One region of the Rummeliibacillus sp. TYF-LIM-RU47 genome, then DNA from elsewhere that is predicted to be linked to it. Evidence: a T-box and tRNA genes for the amino acid it is inferred to sense, from the RefSeq annotation. Region 1 holds a T-box; the other holds one or more tRNA genes.

The links. A T-box is a leader RNA that pairs with one kind of tRNA and senses whether it is charged. The one in region 1 lies ahead of proS (proline--tRNA ligase), so its partner is inferred to be a tRNA-Pro.
Region 2: it has a tRNA-Pro gene. The T-box ahead of proS (proline--tRNA ligase) is inferred to sense a tRNA for this amino acid. The anticodon was not compared.

The regions. Positions count from the first base shown of each region.
Region 1 is NZ_VVIR01000004.1:185,394-201,713, reverse strand. Features, by position in the region: gene gerD (spore germination lipoprotein GerD) at 1-591, shown strand, start outside; gene F0527_RS14665 (Mrp/NBP35 family ATP-binding protein) at 640-1,704, opposite strand; gene F0527_RS14660 (N-acetylmuramoyl-L-alanine amidase) at 1,775-2,488, opposite strand; gene proS (proline--tRNA ligase) at 2,606-4,042, opposite strand; T-box leader at 4,088-4,302, opposite strand; gene F0527_RS14650 (YhgE/Pip domain-containing protein) at 4,626-5,813, shown strand; gene F0527_RS14645 (PadR family transcriptional regulator) at 5,859-6,398, shown strand; gene F0527_RS14640 (collagen-like protein) at 6,600-6,989, opposite strand; gene blaI (penicillinase repressor BlaI) at 7,125-7,514, opposite strand; gene F0527_RS14630 (BlaR1 family beta-lactam sensor/signal transducer) at 7,543-9,318, opposite strand; gene bla (class A beta-lactamase) at 9,607-10,533, shown strand; gene F0527_RS14620 (suppressor of fused domain protein) at 10,781-11,842, opposite strand; gene F0527_RS14615 (VanZ family protein) at 12,443-12,976, shown strand; gene F0527_RS14610 (SMI1/KNR4 family protein) at 13,137-14,519, shown strand; gene rpsI (30S ribosomal protein S9) at 14,817-15,209, opposite strand; gene rplM (50S ribosomal protein L13) at 15,231-15,668, opposite strand; gene truA (tRNA pseudouridine(38-40) synthase TruA) at 15,853-16,320, opposite strand, start outside.
Region 2 is NZ_VVIR01000001.1:1,906,940-1,923,259, reverse strand. Features, by position in the region: gene F0527_RS09730 (fused response regulator/phosphatase) at 1-215, shown strand, start outside; gene F0527_RS09725 (b(o/a)3-type cytochrome-c oxidase subunit 1) at 280-1,881, opposite strand; gene F0527_RS09720 (cytochrome c oxidase subunit II) at 1,998-2,480, opposite strand; gene F0527_RS09715 (cytochrome c oxidase subunit 2A) at 2,503-2,628, opposite strand; gene F0527_RS09710 (chemotaxis protein CheX) at 3,069-3,524, opposite strand; gene F0527_RS09705 (dynamin family protein) at 3,861-7,478, shown strand; gene F0527_RS09700 (sulfurtransferase) at 7,433-8,290, shown strand; gene F0527_RS09695 (hypothetical protein) at 8,358-9,617, shown strand; tRNA gene F0527_RS09690 (tRNA-Gly) at 9,821-9,892, shown strand; tRNA gene F0527_RS09685 (tRNA-Arg) at 9,970-10,046, shown strand; tRNA gene F0527_RS09680 (tRNA-Pro) at 10,051-10,127, shown strand; tRNA gene F0527_RS09675 (tRNA-Ala) at 10,147-10,222, shown strand; tRNA gene F0527_RS09670 (tRNA-Met) at 10,243-10,316, shown strand; tRNA gene F0527_RS09665 (tRNA-Ser) at 10,325-10,417, shown strand; tRNA gene F0527_RS09660 (tRNA-Met) at 10,559-10,635, shown strand; tRNA gene F0527_RS09655 (tRNA-Met) at 10,788-10,864, shown strand; tRNA gene F0527_RS09650 (tRNA-Asp) at 10,868-10,944, shown strand; tRNA gene F0527_RS09645 (tRNA-Phe) at 10,975-11,050, shown strand; tRNA gene F0527_RS09640 (tRNA-Thr) at 11,057-11,132, shown strand; tRNA gene F0527_RS09635 (tRNA-Asn) at 11,143-11,219, shown strand; tRNA gene F0527_RS09630 (tRNA-Ser) at 11,223-11,313, shown strand; tRNA gene F0527_RS09625 (tRNA-Glu) at 11,323-11,394, shown strand; gene F0527_RS09620 (ABC transporter ATP-binding protein) at 11,648-13,348, shown strand; gene F0527_RS09615 (Yip1 family protein) at 13,444-14,085, shown strand; gene F0527_RS09610 (Na+/H+ antiporter NhaC family protein) at 14,269-15,552, shown strand; gene F0527_RS09605 (hypothetical protein) at 15,577-15,804, opposite strand; gene hmpA (NO-inducible flavohemoprotein) at 15,916-16,320, opposite strand, start outside.

The DNA.
Region 1 (16,320 bases):
TTTCTTCTTGCTCTTTTAACAGGTTGTTCCGCTGCTGCTCCTCCTCAAAGCCAATCGTATGAAGATATAAAAAAATCCACTCTAGATGCATTGCAAACAGAGGAAGGAAAAAAGGTCATACGAAAACTTCTAGAAGATCCGGCCATGAAGGATATGCTTGTGCTCGAGCATGATGATGTCAATTCTGCTATAGAGGACACATTGCTTTCTAAAAAGGCCGAAGAATATTGGAAAACCCAATTTGAAGATCCTAAATTCCGCGAAACATTTGCGAAAAGCTTGAAAAAGGAACAAAAGGATCTACTGAAAGATTTAATGAAGGATGCCTCTTTCCAAAAAGACTTGGAACAATTTTTCTCTCAACCCGACATGCAAAAACAATTAGAAAAAATCATGAAATCAGCAAGCTCTAAAGAAGATTTAGAAAAAGTGATTGCTGAAGTCATAAAAAGCCCAATGCTACAAGAAAAGTGGGCAAAGCTAATTGAATCGTCAGGAGAAAAGTCTAAGTCTTCAGATGGCGGTGGCGGCAGTGATGGTGGCCAAGGTGGCGGTGGCGGCGGCTCCGGTAAAGGAGTTGGCGGTAAGTAAGCATGAAAAAGGGATGAAGCATTTAGCTTCATCCCTACTTTTTTTACCTTAATCTTCTTGCTCTAATTTATCACTTACACGCTGTGCAATTTCTAAATAAATTTGACCTGTTGAATGATTTTTGGCATAAACAGATGGCGCAAAATCAACTTCATTCCAATCTGGTTGTCCTAAAGGTATTTGGCCAAGTAAATCAGTTCGCAATTCATCGGCTAGCTTTGGACCGCCGCCTTTTCCAAATACATATTCTTTTTCACCTGATACATCAGATTGGAACCAAGACATATTTTCAATCACACCAAGGATTGTATGCTCTGTTTTGATAGCCATAGCACCAGCACGAGCTGCTACGAATGCTGCAGTTGGGTGTGGCGTTGTTACAACGATTTCATTTGATTCTGGCAACATTTGGTGAATATCAAGCGCAACATCCCCAGTGCCCGGAGGAAGGTCTAATAATAAGTAATCTAACTCTCCCCATTCAACATCACGGAAGAATTGATCCAATACTTTGCCAAGCATAGGTCCGCGCCATACAACTGGTGCATTATTTTCGACAAAGAAGCCCATTGAAATCATTTTTACTCCAAATCGTTCCACAGGGATTATACGATTCTCTTCTACAATTGGCATAGTTTGTACACCCATCATATCCGGTACACTAAAGCCATAGATATCTGCGTCAATTAAGCCTACTTTTTTCCCTAAACGTGATAAAGCAACCGCTAAATTGACAGCGACAGTAGATTTCCCCACTCCGCCTTTACCTGACGCAATGGAGATGAATTTCACTTTATTTAAAGGCGATAACAAATCCTGTGCTTCTGCACGAGTGGCAGTTCCACGGAATTGCTCGATATTTTCTTGAGGAAGTTCTTGGAATCTGATGCCGACTGTTTTAAATCCTGCTTCCTTTAATGTATTGACGATTTCCATTTGAAGAGAAAGCTGTTCAGGTGTATTTGTTTTCGCAATTGCAATTTTTACACTGACATGTTCTTTCTCTTCTTTAATTGAAACCTCTAAAACCCCACCAGTTTCCTTTAAGGATTTATGTAGAAAAGGATCTTTTAATGCTCCCACTAATTCCAGAACTTGTTGTTCATTAATCACTGTAGACACTCCTCTATTGCGTTTGCCTTTAGTATATCATAACGCTTACAAATAAGTATTATGGCATATCTTATTCAATAGAGGATTCAGAATAGCGTTCAATACCATCCACAATTGCTTCCGCCATTTTTCGTTGATAATCAGGAGAAGACAATAGCTCTGCTTCTTCAGGATTACTTAAAAAGCCGGTTTCAACTAATACAGCTGGCATTTTCACTTTTTTCAGCAAATATACTTGCTTAATAGCTAGCGCTTCACGCTCTGTATTTTTTAGGTTCTCCTTGATGGAGTCTTGGATAGAATTAGCTAACAATTCTCCTGCTGGATGCCCATTCGCATGGTAAAATACTTGAGCTCCACGCCACTTTGTTTCAGGAATAGCATTTGCATGTATGCTTAGGAATAAATCCGGTTTTTCCTTGTTTACTAATTTTTCTCTTAAAAATATGTCTTGCTTTTTGCGTTCTCTCAATGTGTTAAATTCAGCTTTAGGTGTATGCTCGGCGATCACATCATCATTCTTTGATCTTGTCATATATACCGTTGCGCCTTTTTTCTTTAAAAGCTTTTCCACTTCTTTCGTAATAGCCAACGTTACATTTTTTTCAATCAACTTATCTGTAGACGCCCCTCCATCAATCCCCCCATGTCCCGCATCCAATGCTATCTTGACGCCACCCAAGGTCTCGGAAATAAAGAATCCGCGATTAGATGCTTTGGTTTCATACACAACTATGAAAATACAAGCTACTAAAACAACACTCCATATCATCCAACGTTTCAATCACAGACACCACCTTTTTACCATACCATATGCGGAAGACTGTCCCGATATGTCGGTGCATAAGCAAAACAAAAACCCCTTCTCTGTTGTATGAGAAAGGGGCTTTGTTTATTTGTATTAATAAGCGCGGGCAAACCACACTGTATGTTTTGCTTCTTTTCCACAATTCAAGCATGTATGCTTTGTTGTTGGCGGATTGAATGGTATGTTTCGCGTAGTGAATTTTGTTTTTTCTTTTATCGTTTCTTCACACGCGTCATCTCCACACCAGCCAGCTAAAACCCAACCAGGAATGGTTTCTTGTTCTTTAGACTTTTCTAAATGGGTTGTTAACTCATCCAATGTTTCAATATGCGTGTGTGAATTCTCTGTTCGGAAAGCTTTTGCTTTTTCCAAAAGGCGTGTTTGCATCATTTCAAGTTCTTTTTCTACATGTTCAATGACTGCATCTAAAGATACTGAAACTTTTTCATCCTCATCGCGTGCTTTCATTAAAGCTTGCTGATTTTCTAAATCACGAGGACCAAGTTCAATACGGACAGGAACACCTTTCAGCTCCCATTCATTAAATTTATAGCCGGGCGATTGATCTGAATCATCCAGACTAACACGAATACCTTTCGCTTTCAATGCCGCGAAAATTTCATCGAGTTTCTCAACAATGGCAGGATTCTTTTTCCATGGACCGACCGGAATAAGTACCACTTGTGTAGGTGCTATCTTTGGTGGCAAGACAAGGCCTTTTTCGTCACCGTGAACCATAATAACAGAACCAATCAAGCGTGTAGATGTTCCCCAAGAAGTTGTATGCACGTAAGTATGCTTGTTTTCTTTATTCAAGTATTTGATATCAAATGCTTCCGCAAATTTTGTACCTAAATAATGAGAAGTCCCCGCTTGTACAGCTTTTCCATCCTTCATCATCGCTTCAATAGAGAAAGTATCAACCGCACCGGCAAAACGTTCTGATGGTGTCTTTTGCCCATCATAAACAGGGATAGCAAGAAGTCCTTCAACTACCTCTTTATATATAGATAGCATTTGCATCGTTTCTTTGCGTGCTTCTTCTTCATCTACATGTGCAGTATGACCTTCTTGCCACAGGAACTCGGATGTACGAATGAATGGAAGAGTTTTCTTTTCCCAACGGAATACATTTGCCCATTGGTTAATTAAAACTGGAAGGTCTCTGTAGCTTTTAATCCAGTTTGAATATAGATGGCCAATCATCGTTTCAGAAGTTGGACGTAACGCCAAACGCTCTTCTAATTCTTCTCCTGCTGCTTCTGTCACCCAAGGAAGCTCTGGTGAAAATCCCTCAATATGATCCTTTTCTTTTTGGAAAAAAGATTCAGGAATTAACATTGGGAAGTATGCATTGCGGTGCCCCGTTTCTTTAAATCGTTTATCCATCTCCGCTTGGATATGTTCCCATATCTCATAGCTGTCAGGTTTGAATGCAATACATCCACGTACTGGAGTGTAATCAATCAAATCTGCTTTTTGAATTGTATCAATATACCATTTTGAAAAATTGTTTGTCATTTGAGACATTTTCTTTTCCTCCTTAGAAAAAATAAAAAAAGCATAAAGCGTCCAAATAAGGACGTCTTTATGCTAGTAGACGTGGTACCACCTTAGTTCGGCGTAAATAAACTTTATGCCCTCTAAACGTTTATAACGAAACGACTCGGTTAGCTTTTCACTAACATCTCCGTGGCAGGGTTCAATAAGAAGAGGTGATATAGCTTCCAGCCTAGGCTATACTTTCTGGTTCACAATTCTTATTTACTTGATCACTTCACTGATTATATATATAAACAAATATATCAACTTGTTTCAGATACTTCAATCATTAGTATCAACACAAATGCTAATTTGTATACCATATTAACATATTCTTTTTCTAATATGGATAGAAGATTTATAAGTCTGCTCCCCCTACCGTTACTTTCGACGATGGATAGGGGGTTTTATAATTGGTTCTTCTATCAAATGGTTCACGATAATAACACGTTTTTCAATTGACTTTCTGATTAAATTAAAATAAACTACTAACATACTTTTTAAAAAGTACTTTGATTAAAGTATTTTAAATAAAGCATAAATGAACTTAACAAAAGGAAGGATTCAACAAATGAAGTTTACTCAATTCTTAAAAACAAAAGGGGCAATCGGAGCCATATTCATGGGCATATTTTATGCGGTTGCCATGTTAGGGATCTTCTTGCCTGGCTATTCAGCAATCCCAGGAAATATAGATAAATTACCAATAGCCATAGTTAATGATGATACTGGTGAATACGGTGCAAAGATTGCCGATCAGTTACAAGAGAAGCTACCGTTTAAAAAAATTGAAATGGATTTAACAAATAAAAAAGCCTTAAAGGACTTAGAACATAATGATTTAGCGTTAGTTGTACACATTCCAAAAACATTCTCTAAGAATATGCAAAAAGGTGAAACATCTTCAAGCATCGACTTTACAATCAATGAAGCCGGAGCTACAACCGTTTCCTCTTCTATCAATTCTGTCATTACGGCAATCAATAACCAATTTAGCACTCAATTTTCTCAACAGACAGCAGAAGGCATTCTAATGAACGTGAATGTACCAAAAGAACAAGCGGCTGAATTAGCCAAAAAGATTGAAACGTCGTATGTAGGAAACGTCGTAAAAATTAACGAGATGCCAGATGGTATGAATAATAACATGTTGCCAATGTTCTTAACGATGGCTGGTTATACAGGTGCGATGATTGGTGCCATGCAATTAGTAGGCGTATTCAAGAGCAGTCGTGGAAAAGCAAGTAAAACTCGCTTATTCTGCTATGTACAATTAACAGCATTGTTAGTGGCAGTAATATCATCACTAGCCGGTACAGGGATTGCATATTTAATTAATAAACCAAGCGGCAGTCTATTCTTCAGCGTATTAGGACACCAAATTCTTAATTATATGGTCTGCTTCAACTTCACAGCCATTTTAATCTTTTTAGTTGGTGAAGTAGGGATGATTTTCAACTTACCAATTTTACTCATTCAAACACTAGCAAACGGCGCGACTATTTCCCGGGATATGATGTACTTGCCGTATAAATGGATGAGCTATATTTCACCAATGTATTACTCTGTACAAGGATACTTTGCTGACTTATACGGAAGCATCAGTGCAAGTCCATATATTTGGTCAATGGTTGCAGTAGGTGCAGCTGCTATGTTGATTAACATTGGGATTGTGGCATTTATTCACAAACCTATCCCAGTAGAGGAATCTTCAACTGAAGAAGACAAATTAAAGAATTCGACTGAAGCAACTATCTAGTTTTTGTTACAATAGAGTTAACATGCTTCTTGAAGGAGTGTTAGTATGTCTATTCAAATCTTTATATTGAGCAAACTGATGGAGGGTGCCAACTACCCTTATAAATTAAAAAAACACCTATCCGATCCGATTCCATTAGATCAAATAGCTGGATTAACAGAAAGTAAGCTATATTATAATTTTGACTCCCTAGCTAAAAAAGGGTTGATTGAAATTATTGAGATTAAAAAAGAAGAAAATCGACCAGATAAGCAAGTATTTGCGATTACCGAAAAAGGTCGCGAAGAGCTGCCCAAACTCATATACAAGTTATTTGAGAATGCCAAAGAAATTACAGATATGGTCGTGGGCATAGCAAATATTAAATATGTGAACCGAGAAAAAGTAATAGAGATATTAGAAAAGAAAGCTCGAAACATTGAAAGCCAATGGGCGCACGTAATTGGGTTCAAAGACCAGATTGAGCTAGATGAAGATAGTGAGAAGTTTGTAAACTACATGACAGGTTATGTATCGACCAAAACCGAACACACGATTTTCTGGCTTGAGGAACTAATTAATCGAATTCAACAAGGACAGCTATAACAGATGAAAATAGTCAGTTTTCCTAATTAAGGAGAGCTGGCTTTTTTCTAACATTAATTGATAACAACTTATATACCAAACCTCTTTCCGATGCTATATCAGAAAGAGGTTTTTATGATAAATATGGATGTTCAATATTGTACATCAAACAAGATAACGATACGATGGCTTATTCATCCAAGGCCCTTGGCAACATTGTTTTTAAAAACATGTAAACGAGCTAATTCTCCTTGTATCAATACCAAAAATCACCCAGGTCCAACCAGTCCATCTGAAACCTGAAACGGATCTTGAACCTACGAAAACAGGATAGTACCAAAATGCTTCACCATTGTTTAGCCATACGTACGTATTACGGAACAGACACATTCTAATTGCTCCTGGATCTACTGCTAATGGTGAAACAGTTGTTGATCGTTGCGGAGTAAATGATGGGGGCGGAGCAGTTGGTGCCTGTGAAGTGCCTGGCGTTCCTGGAAATGATGGTCCTGGAGAGCTTGGTATCCCCGGTATTCCTGGAAATGAAGACCCTGGGAAACCTGGCATTCCTGATGACCCTGGGAAACTTGGAAATTGGAATGGATTATTCATTTTAAAAATCACCACCTTAAATAAAACTCTAAAGTAGTGTATGTTGTATTGTCCTTTTGTGTTCAATTACTCTCAGATCAAATAGAGTACCAATTGATACAAAATAAAAAAGAATACCCTGATATATGGGCATTCTTACTGTTTTTGTTTTTTTGGCTTCGGATCTAGAATGGATCTTAATTCCTGTATATCCTCTTCGGATAAGTTATCCTCCTGGATAAACTGTACTAACATAGACTTCAGTGTGCCGCCATAAATACGTTTAATAAACGATTCCGCCTCTGCACGCTGACATTCATCCTGCTCATACAGCGGAAAAAAGGTATACACCCTTTGTTCTTTATTTACTCCCACGACTTCTTTTTTGACAAGACGATCTAAGAGCGTGCGTATTGTTTTTGATTTCCAATCAGTTCGTTTCTGTAGGGCGGAGATTACATCATTTGCAGTAAGCGGCGCCTCTTTCCAAAGCACCGTCATCACTTCCCATTCAGACTCTGATATATTGGGAATATTTTTAGACATCATACAACCTCCTTTAGTAGATCAATAATTAATATATTCCCATGTCCTTTAAAATGGACAAAGTTATTTCTGCCGCCTTTTTACCCGATGCCTTTTCTTTTCGCTTAATATTGGTTGCAAAGAAATACGTATTCTTCCTCTTCTCAATATATCCAATGAACCAACCATTCACTTCTTTGTTATTGACAACGCCTGTACCCGTTTTCCCAGAAAGCAGTACCCCATTTTTTTGCTCGAGTTTGATTGCCTTTTTAACCGCTTGGACGTTTTTATCCTTAAACCCTAGCCGATTAGTATAGAAATTTTTTAATAACTGTACTTGTTCAACTGGCGATATTTTTAAAGATGATTCTAGCCAATATTGACTGACCCCGCCCGACATATCGGAATTGCCATATTTCATTCGTTTTAAATAGGATTCAATGATTGCAGTCTGATTTCGCCTATCTAACTCTTGAAAATACCAGCTCACTGAATTTTCCATCGCAGTCGACAAATTTTGTTTTGAATTCCAAGAATCAAAAGGATACTTGGTCCCATTCCATTTTAGGCTAGAATTTTCACCTGAAATAATACCGGACTCCAATCCGATTAATGCACTATAAATCTTGTAAGTAGAATCTGGAGAAACTCGAAGTGTACTTTTATCTTTATTATATATTTTATATTGATCAGCCTGGTTATCGTATAAGACAAAGCTTCCATCATACCCCTTGAAAAGATTACTCAGATCCAAATAACTAGTCTTTTCACTCATAAACTCATAACGATTCTGGTTCTGAGCCATAGCTGAAATGAATGGAACCTGACTCCCCACCAATATGCCTAACATCATAAAAACCACTATACTCTTCAGTTTCAAAAGCTTTGTTTCCTTTGTATAACAAGCAATATGCTCTATACGGCTTTTCATTTGCTCTTTGAAGCCATTAAATTGATTGGCTAAAATTAGGTTTTTCTGCTGCGAGACTTTCTCTATAAAATGGATAATCGTCAGCCCATATTCTTTGTGGTAATTCTCATCTAAGGAAGCTAAAACTGCATAATCGCAGGTGATTTCCCGATCCAAGCGCATCTTGCGGAAAGCTATCCAAACTAGTGGATTGAACCAGTAAATAATTTGGAAAAAGAGGATAAGGTAATTTACAACTGTATCTTTATATTTATAGTGATTAAGTTCATGTAGAAAAATATATTTGATTTCATCTTTTGACAGCCATTGATCAAAATTAGAAGGCAATACAACATAATTTCTTAGAAGACCGATTATCATCGGAGAATTGACAAGCTTTGACTCCCCTACTGCTATCTGTCCCGATATACCTAATTGCTTTTTGCACTGTTCAAATAAAAACAGTATATCTTTATTTACTAAGGGGGATGTTGTTCGTTTAATTTTCTTTATATCAAGCCAAGCAATTATTGCTAGCCATAACATAACTAGCATTCCTGCGATCCATATATAAGTTAATACCGTACCCAGAAATTCTATATTAATGCGATGAATAGATAAGGAATAACCCTGTATCCAATTCGAATGTTGAACATCTTCTGTACTCGCCAACACTGGATTTCGTTCATTATGTTGGTTGACACCCAAATCGATAGAAGGATATTTAATAGGCAGTAACTGAAACGGAATAAATGGCAGAATTAAGGCCACCATCAATAAAAACCACATATGATATTTCCCTTTTACAGATAACTGCTTTCGGAAAATTTTCCTTCCCAGCATAATTCCTATAACCGTTAAAGAAGAAACTATAAAACAAATGATGAAGTATGTAAAAAGCAATGTTTTCACCTCCATATCCAATTAAAACAAAATACGTCTATCTTTTGTTCATTCGAAGAAGTTAAATAAAATCTCCTTAAAACTACAACTGTAATATTCAAATATTATCATGACGGTTATGGTTTATCAAACACCCTCTCTACTGATGCATTATGTTGTCCCCCTTGTTAAAAAAGGTTGACCAATATGGATTACAATTGTAGTATTGTATTACACGTGTAATACATTTGGTGTGAAAGGTGGAGACGATTTAATCTATTTAAGACAATAATGATGAAATAGAAATGAGGTTATAACTTGAAGAAATTAACGAATACATTATGTAGACTAAATAAAACCCTCCTTTTATCTTTGCTAGGTTTAATCATGCTGGCTGGTTGCACAAATGCAACTAATTCTTCTGCTGCTTCACCCGAGCATAAAACAACTAAGGAAAAAGACACGCATACTGAAGAAGCTTTCAAACAGCTGGAGAGTGAGTTCGATGCCCGTCTTGGTGTTTATGCGATTGATACGAAAACAAAAAAGAGCGTCAGCTATCAATCAGATGAACGATTTGCTTTTGCTTCTACTTACAAAGCACTTGCCGCAGGTGCCATGCTTAAGCAAAAATCCATGAAGGATCTTGATAAGATTATCACTTACACTAAGGATGATTTGGTTACCTATTCACCTATCACTGAGAAATACGTAGATAAAGGAATGACAGTGAAGGATATTGCGACTGCTGCTATTCGGTATAGTGACAATACAGCAGGAAACCTACTTTTCAATGAATTAGGAGGTCCTACTGGATTTGAAAAAGCCTTAAGGATGATGGGAGATAAGGTAACACAGTCTAATCGTTTGGAACCTGAACTAAACCTTACCACTCCCGGAGACCTTCGTGATACAAGTACACCGAGAGCACTTGCCTCAAATCTTCAAAAATTCGTGATTGGTGACGTACTTCCTACAAAAAAGAAGGCTCTCCTAACCGATTTGCTAGTTGGGAACGCTACAGGGGACACATTAATACGTGCAGGTGTACCTAAGGATTGGGTTGTTGCTGATAAAAGTGGAGCAGGGGGCTACGGAACACGTAATGACATTGCAGTTGTTTGGCCACCCGATAGAAAACCAATAGTAATCGCTATCCTTTCTTCTCGCAATACGAAAGACGCAACCTATGATGATGCTCTTATTGCAAAAGCTGCGAAAGTTGTAGTAAACGCTTTAAAATAATAAACAAAATAGGACTGAGATATTTCAGTTTATATTGTTATCATGGCTAAACTTAACCATGTTTATTATAGATTTTATTAACCCAGCTACTTTCTTGTGGAAGTTAGTTGGGTTTCTTAATTATTTATCCATATGTTACTCGGCCATTAATTCTTGGTTCATTCAAATTTACTCATAAATAATCAAAAAACCCTTTCTCGGTATTTCGAGAGAGGGTTTGAACACATTGACTCACACAAAGATCCTGTTATCCGATGGTAGAAATAACATTCCCATCTTGATCTTTAATGTACGTTTTAACGACTTGGATCACGAAGCCTTTATTAGATAACAAACGAATTTCTCCTTCTTCTGGTTGAAGTTTACTCATGAGCTCGTTGACGACCGATTCATCAAGTTTTAAATGGACCAAATGCTCATCTACTTCAATTTCAGTCATTGAAGCGGGTTCTAATATTACGCTAATCTCATTATTTGTTAAAGTTAAATTTTTCCCCTTAAGCAGTCGGCCTCGTAGTAGTTTCCCAACTGTTTCTGCTTGTTTTGCTCCTAGTGTGAGCACAGATGGCTTCTTTTTGAACAAACCATTCTTACCAGATTTCCAGTCCAATTGATCCACAAATAATAAACCAGTACTCGAGCCGTCACGTTCGATACCTTTTTGAACACTTTCCTGAACAGCAGGGATTCGCAGCATAGAATTTCGGGATAAGTCTGTAATATACCCGGGAATCTCAGCTTCTCCAGCTTCAAGTAAACCTCTTGTGTTCCATATTTTCATGGCCTCCAGCTCATCCTCAGTAATCCCAACCATTTGAAGAAACTCAACGCGTCCGTTAGACGTATGCAATGTACCCAATTCTGGATCAGAGATAAAGGCAAGAGCAGTTAGCTCTGTATCTGCTCCCAAGCAGATTGGGCCATTCGCATCTAAATAATCCCCTGCGACAAAAATATTGTTACTGTTAAATACATATCGCCCCATGTTTTGAAGCAGATTTAATGCCCATGCAGGAGGCTCCTCCTCATCCTTACTGCGGGCAACCCGGAAAGAAAGCTCAAACCCGTAGCCGCTAAAATCAGTATTCTTTGATTCCTTCTCATAAAGCTCAGAGAAACCAAAAGTTACAATATGCCAATGAGGAGAAGGTATTTCTGCTTTGTAAGCACTAAGTCCATCTAATGGATCTTGTCCGCCAAGCATATAAGGAAGCACCGTACCATAATGCTTTGGCTCCTGTTCCCCATATAACTTCGTTACTGCTTCATCAATTGCATCCCATCCAGTGGTGTTAACTTCTTTCGTCATTATTTTCCCTCCATTTTAAAATGTATCTATTATTATCTTTTTCTCGATTGGAAAAGCAATCATCCCTTTACATAAGTTCCAATAATATGTATAAATTATAATGGTAAATCAGCATTATTGTAAAATATGGTTAAATTGTTCAAACATTATAGCCGCCTTTATAGAAATAGTAATCTCTTCTGTTCTTTATGCAGTATTTCTATAGTGTCTGGATTACTAAATAAAACAAAAAAAGAATGCAAAAGCAAAATTTTCTGCCCTCCGTTCTGGCAATAATTCCACTGTAATTAATTGAGCAAGCTTCTTTGCAACCTCTTTATTTAAAACGAATGCTCCTTTCACATAAATGACGATTCAGAGGAGGTTACAAATGTAAAACTAAATATACTTTTGATAAATATTTTGAAAACTTTTTTTATTCATGATAGGGTGGAGTTGTTGTCCTAAGAAAGGCATTTAATAGAGTTTGAGTCTTCTTAGTTAAAAAATTTAAAAGAAAGAGAGCGATTGTGATTGAGTCATTAACATCAAAAAAGATGATGAAGGTTTTGTTATTTTCAATTAGCGTTATAGCAGGTGTCTTGCTATATAGGATTCTTCATGAATATCTTGCCTATGTTTTTTGCTAACATGGAGAATACTGAAAAGAACATCTTAGCAATTTTTATAATAACTTTCACTGTCTATGTATTATTGAGCATCATATTTAATCTGGACACTAAAACTGATAGATACATACTCCTGGCACTCTATTTACTGGTTTTAGTATTGGGCTTACTTCGCCCTGATCAGCAATATTCCGCGAAAATTGCATTATATGCCTGGAATCCATTTGGATTTATTTCTGACATTCAAAGTGATAATTTTTCACTGATTGTTATGGTTATTAATCTCTTGATTTTTTTACCAATGTACTTTTTATTAGCATACACAAACATATTAAAAACGTTTATGAAGAGATTAATTGCTTTTGAAGTGTTTGCAATTTTAATCGAATATTTACAAGCTCAATTAAAAGTCGGTATTTTCGACTTAGCCGATATATTTTTATATAATGTGAGTTTTCTTATCGGATATATACTTTGTTTGCCAGTTTTAAAAATTTTAAGAAGGCGCTTTAGGAACAAATATTGAATGAGATATGTAATCGTGTAACCATTCTTTTTTGTACTTTTAATTTTGTCCTTAGGTTTAAGTATAAGTGGAAATGTTCAGCTGCAGCATTTTCTATCATTTACGATGTTATATAACCAGATACATATGAAATTATTTTATAAATTATTGGGAGGTAGAAATGAAACAAAATTTAATTGATCAATTAAACGAATGGCATGAATCAGATGAACATCAACGAATTATCGATTTCCTTTTAACAATTTCTGAGGAAGAACAGGACTATGACTCAATCAGCCTTTTGGCCAGAGCCTATACCAATATGGGGCTTTACGAAGAAGCGCTCTATCACTTTGATAAAATTTCTGAGGCTGGCAAACAGGATTCTCTCTGGCATTATCGGGTAGGGTTTGCTTTATATTATTTAAAGCGTTATGAGGAATCGGCTCAAGCCTTCAGCAGAGCTGATCAACTAGACCCTGGAGATCAATATACAGAGTATTTTTTAACACGGAGCAGCCAAAAAGCGGAGAAGCAGAAAAGAGAAAAACTTCGCCTTTCCAAAAAGGGAGCTTCCATGGCACGTGGCGAATCGGTCAATGGGAAAGTTCTTTTTTCGGATATGTTTTTAGCTGATTTCTGGGAGGACAGCGAGTATGCGAGAGAGTCTTATCAATCTGAGCTACCGACAGATGAACTAATTGATTCGATAGAGAAAGAGCTTGGATACAAGCTTCCTTCTTCTTATATTGATTTGATGAAGCAACGGAATGGCGGTGTGCCGAACAACACCAACTTCCCAACAAAGGATCCCACTTCCTGGGCAGAGGATCATATTGCCATTACAGGAATCATGGGAATTGGCCGTAAGAAAAGCTATTCTTTGTGTGGAGACTTAGGTAGCCAATTTATGATTGATGAATGGGGATACCCTGACATTGGTGTTGTAATTTGTGATTGTCCTTCAGCCGGACATGATGTTGTTATGTTAGACTATCGAGCTTGCGGTATAGATGGTGAACCAGAAGTTGTTCATGTCGATCAAGAAGACGATTATGAAATTACCTTCCTTGCCGATAATTTTGAAGAATTTATCAAAGGCCTAGTGAACGATGAAGAATATGATACTTCTGAGGAAGACAAAGAAGAAGCTCTAGATAAAGTAGCCCATGGTAAATTTTCTCCTCTGCTGGAGGAACTGTGCTCAAGGGTAACCGAAGTGGACCAAGTTGAACAGAAAGTCCGGACTATCTGTACACAGATTTGTGAAGAGAAAGGCAATTTTTCTTTTCAAGCTGATGAATTATCGTATCTCATGTATGATGTCCAATTCTGGTTGTATACGAAGTCCTATCTAGACACCAGTCGTGATCAATATGTGGCGGCCTACCCCAAAATAATTGCATTTGGCGGAGAATTCGGTCAAGGCGGATATGCTCCCTCTTTCATTACAGATTGGCTGGATGTCCGCAAAAAAGAAGGACGGATTATACAGGACCACGGGATTATTCGGTTTACTGATTCATATTCAGAAGAAGTTATTAATAAGTTACAAGAAGCCTAAGTTGTGTATACCCCTATAATGAACAGAGCTCGCTTTAAAAGCGGGCTCTTCTCCTTGTAATCTCCTATCTAAAATTATATATCTATATGTTCCCTTTCAAGCAGCCTCGTTATAAATTTTTTTCTGAGACGAGTTTAGATATATACTCGTTAGCCATTACATAGAAACTGCCTTCTGCTCCTACAAGTATAATTCATTATATCGGAAGTCCATTACATAGTTTGTTAGTACTGCTGAAAAGTTTCAACAATAAAAAAGACCCCCAGCCAAATGACTGAGAGTCTTGAAACGCCAAAATTAACGTTTTGAGAATTGAGGTGCGCGACGAGCGCCTTTAAGACCGTATTTTTTACGTTCTTTCATACGTGGGTCACGAGTTAGTAAACCTGCTGATTTAAGTGCTGGACGGAAATCAGGGTCAACTGTTAGCAACGCACGAGCAATACCGTGGCGGATTGCTCCAGCTTGGCCAGTGAAACCACCGCCGTTTACGTTTACGTGAATATCGTAGCTACCTAGTGTTTCAGTTGCTACTAATGGTTGTTTAATTACTTCGCGTAGTGATGCGAATGGGACGTAGTTTTCAACGTCACGGTTGTTGATAACGATTTTGCCTTCGCCTGGTACTAAACGTACGCGGGCAATTGAGCTTTTACGACGGCCTGTGCCGATATATTGAACTTGTGCCAAGGTTGTATCCTCCTCTAATTATTATCCGCGAAGCTCGTAAGCTTCTGGTTTTTGTGCAGCGTGTGGGTGTTCAGAACCTGTGTATACGTGCAATTTGCCGAACATTTGACGACCTAAAGTGTTTTTAGGAAGCATGCCTTTAATTGCTAACTCAAGCATTTGAGTTGGGTATTTTTCTTTCATTTCACCAGCAGTACGTTGTTTCAAACCACCAGCAAATTGAGTGTGACGGTAGTAAATTTTGTCTCTTAATTTGTTACCAGTTAATTCGATTTTGTCTGCATTGATGATGATCACGTGATCACCTGTATCAACGTTTGGTGTATAGATTGCTTTATGTTTACCACGTAAAATAGCAGCTACTTCAGAAGCTAAGCGACCAAGAGTTTGGCCTTCAGCGTCTACTACTAACCATTTACGTTCTACTTCGTGACCTTTAGCCATGAATGTTGTACGCATTTTAGTATCCTCCTACAATTCAAATGATTGTTCTATTGTCTGTTCCAATTGTTTTCTTTATCCTCAAAAGCTAAGATTCGGGGCTTATCTTGTGGGGTAATGAAAATACCATATGTCATCTTAACCCAAATAGAATTATAAGTCAAGCATTTCAAGAAAAACACCTGGTCATGTTGCTTTCGCTTTAATAGCTCACTTTTTCAAGGTACAAACCTTGTGCTGGCGCTGTTTTGCCGGCATTCCCTCTATTCATGGAAGCGATGATCTCAGTCAATTGTTCTGGTTTTCTTTTTCCGGTCCCAACTTCCCATAAAGTACCTGCTATAATTCGTACCATATTGTACAAAAAGCCATTCCCTTCAATTACCATGTGCAACTCATCCTGATGCCATTCAAATTCTAATAGAGTAACTGTACGCACTTTATCTTTTACACTCGTATTTGCTGCACAAAAGCAAGAAAAGTCATAAGTGCCAATAATGTGCTGAGCTGCTTCTATCATCTTTTTAATATCAGGCCTTATTCCATTAGTAGGCGTGACGTAAAATCGCCTAAAAGGGCTTTGTATGGCTTCACAGGACCATATGTAGCGATATCTCTTACTCACCACCTTATAGCGTGCATGAAAATCCTCAGGTACTTCTTCCATCAC
Region 2 (16,320 bases), on a different contig from region 1:
AAAAAATTCAAGTTCTTATTTATACGGATGGGGTTATGGAGGCATTAGATGATATCAATCATGATGGATTAGAAGAACTGAAGAAATTAGTGATTAACCAGAAGTTTGATATTCAAATGCAGGAACCTATTGAGTATGTATTACCTAAAGAACTGCAAATTGATCAACCTGATGATATGTGTGTAATTATGATTCAAGCGGGAAATATATCGTAGATACATATACAGGAAAAAAACGTTCTATTTCAATTATGAAATAGAACGTTTTTTATTTGCTAGATTACCAAAGCTTATAGCCTTTAGAACCTAGTGGAGCATTTTGTATAATATCATAGATAGGGAATGTATAAGCAATCAATATTAATGCTGCTAGAATTACAAGCCATACTTTGAAATTTTCCAAAATAGCAGGTGTTTTCTCCGCTTGTGGAGAAATTTCAGCGATTGGGAATTCTTCTTCACCTTTAGGTGCAAACCAGCAAAGTCTTACAAAGATATACAAGAAGATGATAATGCCGATGAACAATAATGTGCCACCAACAGCTTGTGCAACTTGGTAAGATGCCCATGTCTTAGCAATTTCAGCACCGCCATAATCAGAGAAAGAGGAACGGCGAGGTGCACCCAGTAAACCTTCAATATGCATGGAGCTAGACATAATAGCCATACCAACAACCCAAACGATTGTTTGGATAATACCAAGGCGATTTAACTCTTTTGTAAACACTCTGCCTCTTAAGTGAGGAACTAACCAATAAGCAGCACCGAAAAATGTTAGAATAACGGTAGTTGCCACTGTTAAGTGGAAATGTCCTGTTACCCAAATGGTATTATGGATAAGTTGGTTCATTTGGTTAGATGCATTGACAATACCACCAGCGCCTGCTGGGATAAAGATTAACATACCCATGAACGGAGCGAAGAATCTTGCATCTCCCCAAGGTAATTTTTTTAGCCAACCAAACAGTCCTTTAGCACCTTTTGAACGTCCGGCTAATTCAAACGTTGCAAATATTGAAAATGCTGTCAATAAAGAAGGAATAGATACCATCATAGTTAGAACTACTTGAACATATTTCCATGATGGGTCAATACCAGGTTCAGTCAATTGGTGATGAACTCCGACTGGGATTGAGAATAATACGAATAAGATAAATGCAAGGCGAGCAAGGGAATCTGAGAAAATTTTCCCGCCAATAATTTTTGGAATGATGGTATACCATACCATGTAAGCTGGTAATAACCAGAAATACACAAGTGCATGCCCGAAATACCAGAATAAAGTACGTGATAAAAGAATATCAACTCGTTCTACTAGGCCAAGTGACCAAGGTAACAATTGGAATAATACTTCAGCAGCTACGCCGAGAGTTGCAACAAACCACATTAAGTTATTGCAAACGACCATGAATGAAAGTAAAGGTGAAGTTTGTTTTGGATTTTCTTTGCGCCATTGTATCCAACGCATTGCTTGTGCAAGTCCTCCGATCCAAGAACCAACAATAACAAGTGTTAGGCCTAAATAGTAAATCCAGTGTGCTTGTAATGGGGCATAGAAAGTATAGAGAACAGACGCTTCATTTAAAAGAACCATCGCAGCTGCCATTGCAGTACCAGCTGTCATGATCCAAAATCCGATCCAGCCTAGTAATCTTTGTTTATTTGATAGGGTACCAGATGTACGGCTAACCGCTGCAATTTGAAAACCATAGATAAAGAATGTAGTAAGTATTAAACCTAGCAAAACACCATGTACAGTTAAAACTTGATAATACCCAATGCCAAAAGGTAATTCAAAATGCCCCGAACGAACTAAAACTTGCAATAGACCTGCAGTTCCACCCAAGAATAGAGCTATGAATGCAACATAAATATGAGCCATAGAAAGTTTAGCATCTTTAGGATTTACTTTAAGAAGCTCAGCTGTTTTTCTATTAACCTTACTTGCAACGGGTAGACTATCATTTTTGACTTTTGATTGATCGATGACTGTTTGACTCATTTTTTATCCACCACCTTAAGCATAGAATGCATTTGCGCATGGCCAACTCCGCAATATTCGTTACATACAATTAAATACTCGCCAGCTTTATCAACTGTTGTCACATATTCAGAAACATAGCCTGGTTCTAGCATCATGTTGACATTCGTACCTGATATTTCAAAGCCATGTACAACATCTTTAGAAGTAGCTATAAACTTAACCTTAGAACCTACAGGTACTTCTAGTTCTGGTGGGTTATAGTAAAAGGCAGAAGCGAGTACTACTATTTCATAATCCCAATCTTTACCTGTAACTTTGTGAACACCAGGTTTGTTAAATGGTGCAATTTGGTCTACCTTTTCATGATTTATTGTGTTTTTGGCACTTGGTGGATGACTGCCGTTATGAAATGCCATGATTCCTGTAATTAATAAAAATACGATTAAAGATCCGCCACCAAATAAAAGCCAATACTTTTCATATTTATGCAGATGCATTTTTTTCCCTTCTTTCCTTTATTTAAAAACGTTCTAAAAATAGGCCAAAGCATGCAGCCCACGTAATTACTATAAAAGCGCCTAACGCAAATACTAAATAGAGTGTTCCTTTTAGGTTTTCTTCTTCTTCATGTTTCTTGGGTGCCATCGAAATCGCTCCTTTCAATTAAATCAAAACATTTATTCTGCAATAGTTTGCAAGAGGGAAGCTTCTTCAATAAATAATCTAGAACAAGATGAATTAAGTTTTACTTCGTCCGATTATTGGGCTGTAACTAACCGAAGAAAGAAGACTTCTCTGAATGAAGTTTTGTTTTATTGTTTGAGTAAATGATATAAAAAAAATATAGGTTTAGATGTGATAAAAATCACACCTTTTGACAAAAAGTGTGAAAGAAGTGTGAAAAGGAATGTATGTTTAAGAAGGTTAACGAGTTGAGATGATAAAAATCTATGAAAAATAATGATATAAAGAGGGTTTTAAGTGAGGGTACCTTTAGAGGGTGATTAAAAAATCCTAGGTATGTCTTTAATAAGCTATGAGTAATCTGGATATAAAAAAAGAAGCTTTAAAAAAGCTTCTTTTTTCTAACTCGGATCCATCGCTAGCAATATGGTTAACTTTCCGATGGCATCTATATCAACAGGAAGTATGATTGCTTGATTATAGCCAAGCAGTTTTGTATGGCCCACCATAACAGTTGGTGGTGTAATATCTAATACTAATTGTTGTGCAGCAACATATGTACAAAGATTGCCAGCAATCATATTGCCAAACTCTCCTGTAAAAGATTCCAGCATTTCACCTTCAAGCTTCATTCCGAACATGGCCTCACTAATAGTACTGAAAGTTTCGGGAGAGGAATCTATAATAATTCTTCCCTTTAAATCTCCCACCATGCCGATTAAAACTCCGATTTCGGATTGTTCGTAAGGTTCTTTAGAAATGGATGGAGCTGAGACATGGACGTCGTTCGGTAATACAGTTTTGAGTGATTGAATCATGCTATTGAGTATAGTTTGTACTTGTATCGATGTGCTCATTGAGAACTCCTTATGTTATGACCTTTTTAATATAGTATCACGCAGCAAAAGAATTGAATAGTTGTTGACGTCACATAGTTTTTTTATTATGATGAAATTAACAAATGAGAATGATTTTCATATTCACTGATTAATTTCTTTAAAAAGGAGCGTTTCAGATGGTTTATGCATTCATTGGTGCGACACTTATTATTTATGGGGCAATAGGCAAATACATTTTTAATCAAACCTCCACCCATTTAAAATAATTTTTTTAATCCTTCTAATAATAGAAGGATTTTTTTAATATAGGCATGGTAAAATAGCGTTAAGGCAAAAAAGGAGGAAATGATTTTCATGAGTCATTTTGAAGAACAACTACATCTGCTGCTAAAACAGACTGCAATGCAATATTTAATCTATCAACATAACGAAGACCAGGAAAGGCTTCAAAAAACGAAATTATTTGCTGAAAAGCTTATTAATAAAGAATATATGATTGCCTTTGCAGGTCATTTCTCTGCAGGTAAATCTACTATGATTAATGCGCTGACAGGGGATGATCTCCTTCCTTCTTCTCCTATACCAACAAGCGCAAACGTTGTAAAAGTACATAAATCGGATGAGAACTATGCCATTGCATACCTAGTAGATCAAAATCCTATCAAATTTGATGACGGATATGATATTAAAACAGTAAAAGAATTCGCTAAGAACGGTGCCTTGGTTTCTCAAATTGAAATTGGCCATAAAGATTCTGTTTTGCCAAAAGGCATAACAGTAATGGATACACCAGGTGTGGATTCGACTGATGATGCGCATCGTTTATCTACGGAAACAACACTGCATTTGGCTGATATTGTTTTTTATGTAATGGACTATAACCATGTCCAATCAGAATTAAACTTCCAATTTACAAAGAATTTAATGAAGCATAATCCTAATGTTTATCTAATTGTGAACCAAATTGATAAACATAAAGAGAGTGAACTCACCTTTCAGGAATTTTCCAATTCGGTGTATCAATCATTCTCAAATTGGGGCGTAGAACCAAAAGGGATTTACTTTACCTCATTAAGAGACTTTAATCTTCCTTACAATGATTATAATAAAGTAAAAGAAATAGTCATGAATAGTATGGAAGGCTGGCAAGATCATTTAATTGCTGGAGGTAAAGCAGCTCTTGAGCAGCTTCAAATCGAACATGCACAATATTTAGAAACTAATAAAAAACAGCTATTAGAAAATAATGAGACCATTTTATCGCAAGAAGAGTGGGAAAATAACGAAGAGATTACAGCAGACTTTGAAGTAGTACTTCAACAGTTAAAGTTGTATTCAGCATCAAATTGGCAAAAGAATTTTGATCACAGCCGTGATGAATTATTAGAAAATGCTGCTATAATGCCTTTCGAATTACGAGAAAAACTGAAATATTATTTGGAAAGTGTACAGCCAGATTTCAAAGTTGGAATGCTTTTTTCTGGTAAAAAAACACAAGCAGAAAAGGATCTGCGTAAGGAATCTCTGTATTCACTTTATAAAGAAATAGCGTTCTCTCAAATTTCTGGTCATATGCGATCTTTAATGAAGAGTTCATTGAAATTAGTTAATGCTTTAACCGATGATTTTTCTCATGAAATCGACGATTTTGATATGCAGCCACCATTTTCAGTAATTGAAGAACAAGTAAAACTTGATTCTGGTATTACTGGGGATGCGCTTTTAAACTTCGCCAATCGTGTAGCAAGTGCCACAAAGAGGTGGTATAAGCAAGACACGGATCAATGGAAGTTTGAAAAAAGCGCTTATATAGAAGAGTTGTCCTTTACGACAGTTGAGCCCTTAAAGAAAAAATGTGCAGTTTTGAAAAACAAAGTAGAAGTAATTGATGGCGCCAAAGCAATTGAAGAACAGGAAAAATATTTTGCTATCCAAAAAACGGTCTCGATTCAAACAATGAATCCTGAAGCAGATCAATGTGTATCTGAGTGGGAGCAAGAACATGAAAAGGCAATGGGCAATATCCGGCCGTTTGATCCATCTATGCTCGTAAAAAAAGAGGAGCAGAATCAGGAAGAAGAATTGGAGGATAAAATCTCATCTCCATCTATACACTCGACAACTGCTCTTCAAAACGCTGTAAGAACAGCAAGCGCTATTGAACCAATTCAAGGATTTTCAGAGGTTGCAAATTATTTAAAAAATAAAGTGAACCGCTTAAAGCAAAAAGATTTTACAATTGCACTTTTTGGAGCATTTAGTGCAGGGAAATCTTCTTTTTCAAACGCATTGATGGGGCAAAAAGTACTGCCAGTGTCTCCAAATCCTACAACAGCTGCTATCAATAAAATTCGTCCTATTTCAGAAGGCCATCCGCATGAAACGGCAGATGTCCACTTAAAAACTATTGGACAATTAGAAAATGACATTATTGCTAGTTATGAAGCAATTGGTATTACAATTCATTCACTAAATGAAGCATTTGATCGGGCAGAAGAGGCTTTAGCTAAACCACTCGACGATGAAAGACTGCATGTTCATAAATCCTTTGTGCGTGCCTTCAAAGAAGGCTACCCTACTTTTAAAGAAAAATTGGGCGAGACTATCAGGACAAATCGCGAAGAATTTGAAAAATTCGTAGCTCAAGAAAGCAGAAGCTGCTTTGTCGATAGTATTGATTTTTATTACGATTGTGAATTAACCCGTTTAGGTGTGACATTAGTAGATACACCGGGAGCAGACTCTATAAATGCACGGCATACGGGGGTGGCGTTTGAGTATATTCGTAATGCAGATGCCATATTATTTATCACGTATTACAATCACGCATTTGCAAAAGCCGATCGAGAATTTTTAATTCAACTTGGGCGCGTGAAGGATGCATTTGAACTAGATAAGATGTTCTTTATCGTTAATGCAATTGATCTTGCAAAGGATGCAGAGGAAGCAGAAGACGTAAAAGATTATGTGAAACAAGAACTCCAACGTTTCGGCATCCGCCATCCAAGACTATTTGGTGTTTCGAGTTTATTAGCATTGCAAGAGAAATTAGAAAGTCAAAATTTACATTCTGGTTTGCCATTGTTTGAAGAGAATTTCCATCACTTCTTATCAGAAGAATTAACAGCACTAGCAGTTCAAGCATTAGCTGAAGAAACGGAAAAAGCCCAAGAAAGACTTCGCATACTGATCCAGCAAACCGAAGACAATATGAAGCGAAAAGATGAACGTCTTGCTGAGCTAGCTAAGTTAGAACAGTATATCCACACAAGATATATGCATTCTGCAGCTCAAACGATTACAAAAGATACAAAACAGGAACTGGATGAACTGCTCTACTTTGTATTACAGCGAGTTTATTATCGATACCCGGATTTCTTTAAAGAAGGCTATAACCCTACAACCTTCGCATCAAAATCTTCTTCAGTTGCATTAGCCATTGCTTTGAAAGAAGTCCTAGCAAGTTTAGGGTTTGATTTTGAGCAAGAAATGCGTGTTACTAACTTTAGAATTGCGAAATTTATTATGAAAAAAATTCACGAACGAGACCAAGATGATATGAAACAGCTCAAAGACATCAATGCTAGTTTTTCATTTATGCCATTTGAGGCTGAAGAACCTAATATTTTAGAATTCGTGGGTCCTTTTTCTGATAGCAAACCATATGAATCCGTTAATAAATATTTTAAAAATAATAAGTCCTTTTTTGAAAAAGGCGATAATCTGAAGTTGCGTGAAGCACTTGAAGAGCTAACTAAGCCAGATGCCAAAAAGTATCTAGATGAACAATCAGCACGCATGAAAAAATGGCTTGAAGACATTATTGGAAAACTTGCTGAAGAATTGCGTCTACACATCTCAAGACAAGCTATTAACCAAATTGATATCGAAAAAACGTTGCTTCATGAAGGTACGAAGCTTGAAGAATGGAAACACATTTACAACACACTAATGAATGGGGTGGAGAAGTGATGGGTGAAGTTTTTCTTTCAGTAAAGGATATCTCTCTTGACTCTCAAGAAAATTATAAATGGATTGATGCTCGTTTTAATCTGCAGAATTCTGCCGAAGGTTCGACTGCTTATCAAAAACAGCACATTGCAGAAGCTGTTTACTGGGATTTGGAGAAGGACTTATCAGACATGGAGCAGCATGCGGGACGCCACCCAATGCCAACGAAAGATAAACTACAGGCTTTATTTGAAAGAAGTGGATTGCAAATGGACGATTCTATATTAGTCTATGATCAAGGCGGAACACCATTTGCAGCAAGAGCGTGGTGGTTACTAAAGTATGGCGGATTTCAGAAAGTACAGATTGTCCAAGAAGGTTATAATGCTTTAGTTAATGAAGGCTTTAAAACGTCGACCGAATTGCCTGTTGTCCAACAGACAAGCTTAAACTTAAAATGGCAGGAACACCTATATGCAGACCGCATAGCAGTAAAGGAAATCGTAGATGGTCATGTGGATAGAACATTGCTTGATGCCCGATCGAACGCTCGCTATAAAGGAGAGATAGAGCCGATAGATCAAATTGCCGGCCACATCCCAGGAGCAATAAATTATGATTGGGAGCAATTATTACAAGATGGTAAACTTTGTCCTAATGAATCATTGTTGGAACTAGTATCTAAGAAAGAACCAATTACGGTTTATTGTGGAAGTGGCGTCACTGCTGCCCCGTTGTTCGCTATGCTAAAGGAAATGGCATATGAAGATATACAATTATATACTGGAAGCTACAGCGACTGGATTCAACACTTTGAGATAGAAAAAGCTTAATATAAACATCCGCATTTTAGGAATGCGGATGTTTTTTTATTTTAAATTACAAGGAATTTCTTTTTTTATGTCGAATGTTCTCGTTAATGAGTGTTGGAAGCGGGGGATTAGTATAATTACTAGAGATCATGTATTAGAGATGATTACTGAAAATTTTAATGAGTTCTTTGATGAGTTAGAAAATATCACCCATTTAGAAACAGAAGCCTTAAAAAATGAAATTCAGGGACGAAATATGTATATTCAGCAGCTGAAAATTGAAAAAGAACTGTTGTTAAAAGAAATAGGCATCATCAAGAAGGTAAATAACAATCTTTTAGAAGAAAGAAAGAAATTACGAAAGGAAATAGATGCCAAAAATAAAATCATGGACTTCACGGATGGCATGACCGTTCTACTTAATAAAGAATGTATCCTAGAGGAAAAGCAAAGAGTAATTGAACATCTATTTAGAATAGGCATTGACGATGAAAATTCAAAGATATATATAGAAGAATTTATTTACGTTCTTTCCAATTGTTTAAGTTTATTAGATGTGAATCAAAGCAAAAGAATTAAAAGTCTATTAAAGAAAAATATAGATTTTTACCATGAGCTTTTTTCAAATACAACTCCTCAAACTCAATTAAAAATCTTACACATGTACAAAGTGAAAAATTGGAGTGTGCTTCTAGAACATTTCTTAGAAAGAACTGTGCAATCTAATAGCTTAAAGCGCTTTTCTGATATAGAAGGTCTAAATCTACTTTTATACATAATTTATTATAAGAAATTAAGCCAACTTGAACAAAATAAAATGTTTAAACTTTTTTATCATGATCAGAATAAACCACTTTCTGCGAAGCTATATAAAAGTTATAATGACTATTCGTTAAGCAAAACTTTAAGAGAGCTAAACAAATTTATTTCTATCATCAATGAAGAACAAAAAAATATAGACTTGTTGAAAGGAGAGATTATGCAATATTTCCTTGAGAAAGTTTTTACTGCAAAGGAAGTAGAAAATTATAGAATGTTTAAAAAGTACAATATTCAAACTGCGGAGAAGAAAACTAAACAATTCGGATTAAACTTTAGTGAATTAAGAAAATTTGGTTATCAAATATCTGGTCGGACAGATGAACAACGTTGGCAAGCTTTAAATGATTTTGTAGAAGAATATGGTTTAGAGGTGACTGTAGCAGAGTTATCAAAGAGAATAAAACTCAAATCCAGAGAAGAAGACCAAAAAAAGTATTCCAATGCACTTTGTAAATGGAACAGCGATTTGGAAAAGTTAAAAATACAATATTATCGTGGAGATTTTCCTTGGCCGAATTTTGAATAAAAATTAATGTTATGGATGTGAAAATAGACTGTCTTACGCTATTCAACACAATTATATTTATATTGATTTTTTGAAGCTTAGCTTGTAGACTTATTAAGGTAGTGCTTCTGAAAGAAATAGTATAAACAACATTGTTTATAATTTTTTCAAGAAAAGTATTGCATTTATAAAAATGTCGGTATATAATTAATCTTGTCTTTAACGCGGAAGTAGTTCAGTGGTAGAACATCACCTTGCCAAGGTGGGGGTCGCGGGTTCGAACCCCGTCTTCCGCTTAATAATAGAATGGTCTGGATTACTAGTAGGACATACATAATTTTTGGCTTTTAGCTCGAAATTCTATTTCTAACATGCGCCCATAGCTCAATTGGATAGAGCGTCTGACTACGGATCAGAAGGTTGTGGATTCGACTTCTGCTGGGCGCACCATTTCCGGGAAGTAGCTCAGCTTGGTAGAGCACTTGGTTTGGGACCAAGGGGTCGCAGGTTCGAATCCTGTCTTCCCGACCATTTATACTATATATACATTGGGGCCTTAGCTCAGCTGGGAGAGCGCCTGCCTTGCACGCAGGAGGTCAGCGGTTCGATCCCGCTAGGCTCCACCAATTTTAATATTTAATACTATGGCGGCCTAGCTCAGCTGGCTAGAGCGTACGGTTCATACCCGTAAGGTCGGGGGTTCGATCCCCTCGGCCGCCATATTTCCTGGAGGAATACCCAAGTCTGGCTGAAGGGATCGGTCTTGAAAACCGACAGGCGGGTCAAACCGCGCGGGGGTTCGAATCCCTCTTCCTCCTCCATTATCATAAAAAAATTATATATAATTATCGCGGGGTGGAGCAAATCGCAAAACGAAGTTTGCGATTAACATCGACGCAAGCGAAGCGTGGAAGATGTCATTATGCTTTGTTGATTGGAAAAATTATATCCTATACTATTATCGCGGGGTGGAGCAGTTCGGTAGCTCGTCGGGCTCATAACCCGAAGGTCGCAGGTTCAAATCCTGCCCCCGCAACCAAATGATCCGGTAGTCTACGAAAGCATATTCGTATTATTATCCAGGAGTGTGCAAATCGCAATATGATGATTGCGAGTAACATCGACGCAAGCGAACCTTGAAAGATGTCATTGTGCTTTGTTGATTGAAAAAATTATATTCTATATTATTATCGCGGGGTGGAGCAGTTCGGTAGCTCGTCGGGCTCATAACCCGAAGGTCGCAGGTTCAAATCCTGCCCCCGCAACCAAATGGTCCGGTAGTTCAGCTGGTTAGAATGCCTGCCTGTCACGCAGGAGGTCGCGGGTTCGAGTCCCGTCCGGACCGCCATTTTTTAGTTTAATATATTCTTATTTTGATGGGTCGGTAGCTCAGTTGGTAGAGCATTAGATTGAAGCTCTAAGTGTCGGCAGTTCGATTCTGTCCCGACCCACCATCAAATGCCGGTGTAGCTCAGTTGGTAGAGCAACTGACTTGTAATCAGTAGGTCGAGGGTTCGACTCCTTTCGCCGGCACCATATTTACTATTCCGAAGTAGCTCAGTTGGTAGTAGCATCTGACTGTTAATCAGAGGGTCGCAGGTTCGAGTCCTGCCTTCGGAGCCATATGGGGAAGTACTCAAGTGGCTGAAGAGGCGCCCCTGCTAAGGGTGTAGGTCGGGCAACCGGCGCGAGGGTTCAAATCCCTCCTTCTCCGCCATACAATAATGGCCCCTTGGTCAAGCGGTTAAGACACCGCCCTTTCACGGCGGTAACACGGGTTCGAATCCCGTAGGGGTCATTACATAAGCTAACCTTCAGAGCATTTTGTATAGTTCTGAAGGTTTTTTGTATGCAAAAAAGATGTTTACCATAAATTTTGAAGTGTGCCAGCCTTTATTCATTAAAAAATATTATAGCTTTCCATAGACTTTTTTCCAATATTTGGTTTAAACTTATCTTGATAGTTAAAATAGGCAAAATGGGTCGCTTTCTATTTAAAAGTTCTGTATGATATTTAGGATAACGAAATTTTCAGAAGGGACTTCATACATATGTTAAAACAGTTTTTTAGTTACTACAAACCACATAGGAAATTGTTTATAATTGATTTTTGTTCAGCCATTATAGTGGCTATTTTAGAGCTAGCCTTTCCTGTAGCTGTTCAAAAGTTTATTGATACGCTGCTTCCTACAAACAACTGGGGAATGATTACGAAAGTAGGCGGCCTTTTGCTCCTGGTGTATCTATTGAGTACCATCTTAAACTTTATTGTTAATTATCTTGGTCATAAACTTGGTATAAATATTGAAACTGATATGAGAGAAGAATTGTTTACACATGTTCAAAAGCAGTCTTTCCGGTTTTTTGATAATACTAAAACCGGCCATATCATGAGCCGAATAACGAATGATTTATTTGATATTGGTGAATTTGCCCATCATGGGCCAGAGGATTTCTTTATCGCTATCATGACTTTTATTGGCGCTTTTTGGATCATGTTTACTGTGAATCCAACGCTTTCCTGGATTGTGCTTGTAATGGTTCCAATTTTAATGGTTCTTGTTTATGTATCTAATGTAAAAATGAATAAGGCATGGACGGGTATGTACGGAGAAATAGCTGAAATCAACGGACGAGTAGAGGATAGCGTTTCAGGTGTTCGAGTAGTACAATCGTTTACTAATGAAACCTATGAAAAAAATCGTTTTAAAAAGCAGAATGGTTTATTTCGACTCGTTAAATTAAGTGCTTATAAAGTCATGGGAGCGACAAACGCTAGTATCTATTTTATGACGAGGCTCTTGACTTTACTAGTCCTTGTAGTGGGAGCATGGCTAAGTTTTCATGACAAATTGTCATATGGTGAGCTGGTTAGCTTTATCTTGTATACAAATGTGTTAATTAAGCCGATTGATAAAATTACAGCATTACTGGAGTTGTATCCGAAAGGCATGGCGGGCTTTAAACGCTTTCAAGATTTACTCGCTCGTGATCCCGAAGTTCAAGATAAGCCGAATGCTATAATTGCTCCACATTTAAAGGGTGCTATTTCCTTCAATAATGTAGATTTTAGTTATGATCATTCAAATGAAATTCTGCAGAATTTATCTTTCGATTTAAAAGCAGGCGAAATGACGGCTTTTGTAGGACCTTCAGGAGCGGGGAAGACAACAATTAGCTCGCTTATTCCACGTTTTTATGATGTTAATAGTGGTTCAATTACCATTGATGGAATAGATATTCGTGATATGACGAAGCATTCATTGCGCAAACAAATTGGTATAGTTCAGCAGGATGTATTTTTGTTTACTGGTACCATTCAGGAGAATATTGAATATGGCAAACTAGGAGCCTCATTTGAGGAAATTCAATATGCTGCAGAAAAAGCAAATCTTTCCGAACTAATAGAAAGTTTGCCAGATGGCTATCAAACAGAAATTGGTGAGAGGGGATTAAAATTATCAGGTGGGCAAAAGCAACGTTTAGCGATCGCTAGAATGTTCCTTAAAAATCCTCCTATATTAATTCTAGACGAAGCGACTTCTGCACTTGACACACAGACCGAAAAAATTATTCAAGATTCACTAATGGAATTGGCGAAAAACCGTACTACTATCGTTATTGCTCACAGACTTGCAACAATTCGGAATGCTAATCGTATAATGGTAGTAACAAAAGATGGTATAGCAGAAGATGGAACGTTCACTGAATTGATGGAAAAAGGCGGCATTTTTACGAGATTAAACGCTTAGATATGTGAAAGTTATGGGCGATAGTTTAGCCTAATATAAAAGAGTATATGTACTATAAAGACTTTCTAAAAAGAAAAAGGAGAGTATTATTTTCTATGAATCAACCTGACGACTATAAAATTCAGCCATTCTTTTCAATATGGCTCCACCCAAAGAAAACTGCCAGCTATGTGATCGAACATAAGAATTGGACATATGTTATTCTCTACGTCATACTTGGCGGAATGGCAAGCACAATGATAGGCTTGTCTGGACAAGAGTTATATCCTTCTTTTTCCATTTGGCTACTGTTGCTTGGCTGTATTTTAGCGGGACCATTCATAGGGGCAGTCAGCGTCATTATTTCTTCAGGTGTCATTTGGCTTGTAGGGAAATTATTTAAAGGAAAAGGAAGCTTTGAAGATATATTTAAAGTAATTAGTTTATCATCGATTCCTAATATTACTCTTGCTCCATTTATGCTAGTATGGATGGCCAATGCCCCTCAAAGTTTTTTTAATATGAACGATGAAGCATTAACGAATGGTGCTGCGATTATTAGTATTGTGCTGACATTAGCGGTCTTTATAGTTACTATTTGGACGTTTGTCATCCAAGTGGGAAGTGTCGCAACTGCACATCGCTTTTCGAACTGGCGATCATTTTTTACGCTCGTATTGCCAGGTATCGTAATTGGATTAATCCTTATAGGAATTGTTTTACTGCTTGTCATTACATTTGGTTTTATTGTGTACTAATCTTAAGCCGGATTTCCTCAAGTAAGGAAATTTCGGCTTTTTTGCATGCTTTTCTCATTATTAGGGAAGTAAATATTTGTTGGAAAAAGCGCGAAGGGAAAACTGAAAACAATAAAAATTTACATTGTAAAACCATTTCGGTATGATTAACTTTGTGTATTTAAAAAGTGGAGGATTTTTTGAATGAATCATGGCAACAAATGGGCATTATTGCCTTTTCTTATTTTTATACTCTTATTCATTGGTTCTGGCCTTTTGACAAAAGACTTTACAGCTATGCCACTTAATATGGCTGTTGGAATTGCCTGTATAGCTGCTTTTGTAATGAATCGCCGAGATGGAACAGAGAAAAAGCTAGAAGTATTTTTAAAAGGTGCGGGAAACAAAGATGTCATGCTAATGGTTTTAATTTTTCTTTTAGCAGGTGCATTTTCAAATGTGGCTAAAGAGATGGGCGCTGTGGAATCAACCGTAAATCTTTGGTTAACATACCTGCCACAGAATTTTTTATTAGTAGGGTTATTTATTATTGGCTGTTTAATTTCATTGTCGATGGGCACATCGATGGGGACTGTGGTGGCATTATCTCCTATTGGCGTTGGGATAGCAGATGCTACTGAAATCTCAGTAGCCTTAACCATGGCAACAGTGGTAGGAGGAGCCATGTTCGGCGATAATCTATCAGTTATATCAGATACCACTATTGCAGCTGTTCGAACACAAGGTACAGATATGCGTGATAAATTCAAGGTGAACTTTTGGATTGTGTTACCTGCAGCTGTGGTAACAGCTATTATTATAGGGATTTTGACAGCAGGAAACAGTCATGCACTCAAAAACTCCTATGATTATTCAATCCTTTCTATAGTTCCTTACATTTATGTGCTGGTTGCAGCCATAATTGGGGTGGATGTAATAAAAGTGTTGCTAGGAGGCATTATTGTTTCTTTTGCAATTGGTTTGATAAATGGCTCATTAAGTGTTCTCTCGTTTGTAGAAGCGGCGAGTAAAGGAATAGTTGGTATGGAGGATATTGCTATTATTGCAGTATTAATCAGCGGACTTGTAGCATTAATACAGCATGCTGGAGGTATTGACTTCCTTCTAACGTTTATATCCAAAAAAATTCGTTCGAAAAAAGGGGCAGAATTCGGCATTGCAAGTTTAGTGAGTGTGACTGATATCTCGACTGCTAATAATACAATTGCGATTTTAATGACAGGACCTCTAGCAAAAAAAATAGCGGATCAATATGAAGTCGATCCAAGAAAATCTGCAAGTTTATTAGATATATTTGCTAGTGTATGGCAAGGATTTGTTCCCTATTCACCGCAGTTATTAGCTGCAGCGAGTGTCGCAGGTATCTCAACGGTAAGCATAATGTTTTATTCGTTTTATCCTATTTTAATGGCTATTTGTGCGGTAGGGGCTATTTTAATCGGTTATCCGCGTTTAAAGAAAAAATAAGGATGTGCAATTATGAGCACATCCTTATTTTTTATTGAAAATATTGTCTTCTTGTAAAATTTCACGTGAAATTGCAATCGCACCTTTTTTTCTTAAGTGCATGATCGCTTCTTCATCAGCTGTTAGTATTTTTTCAATATATTCATCTTGCTTTTCGCTTGGTATATGCATACCTTTAAACTCATCTCTTAGAGCATATTCATAAATTTCCATTTCTTCGTTAGAAAGAAACGTGTTTGCTTTAGAATCCATATGTTATAACACCTTCAAAATAGAATTTGTAATTTAATTATACACCAATGAACAAGTTAAATAGCAACTGAAACATTATAAAAAAAGATTAAGCTTAATCGCTTAATCTTTTTATATTTCAGGTGTCTCCGTATCAATTGTCATGGATGGACCAAAGAATTCGTAGAAGATATGGTCTTCCTGCAATCCCATAGCTAGCAAATGCTTAACCATGGCCACCATAAAAGGAATGGGTCCGCATATATAGACATCTGTAGAAGTGTCAATATGCTTTTCCAAAAACTCTTTTGATACAAAGCCATCAGTTTGAGTAATTAACTCATGGTAGTATAGCTGTGAATGATCATTCGCTAATTCCTTCAAGGCATCACTAAATGTTAATAAATCTTGGGTGCTAACACTTTGGATAAAATGGATTTTTTCCTTATTTTCTTTAACAGCTGATTGAACCATACTAAAAAGTGGAGTAATTCCAATGCCGCCAGCTAAAAAGGCGACAGAAGTACCAGCTTTTGT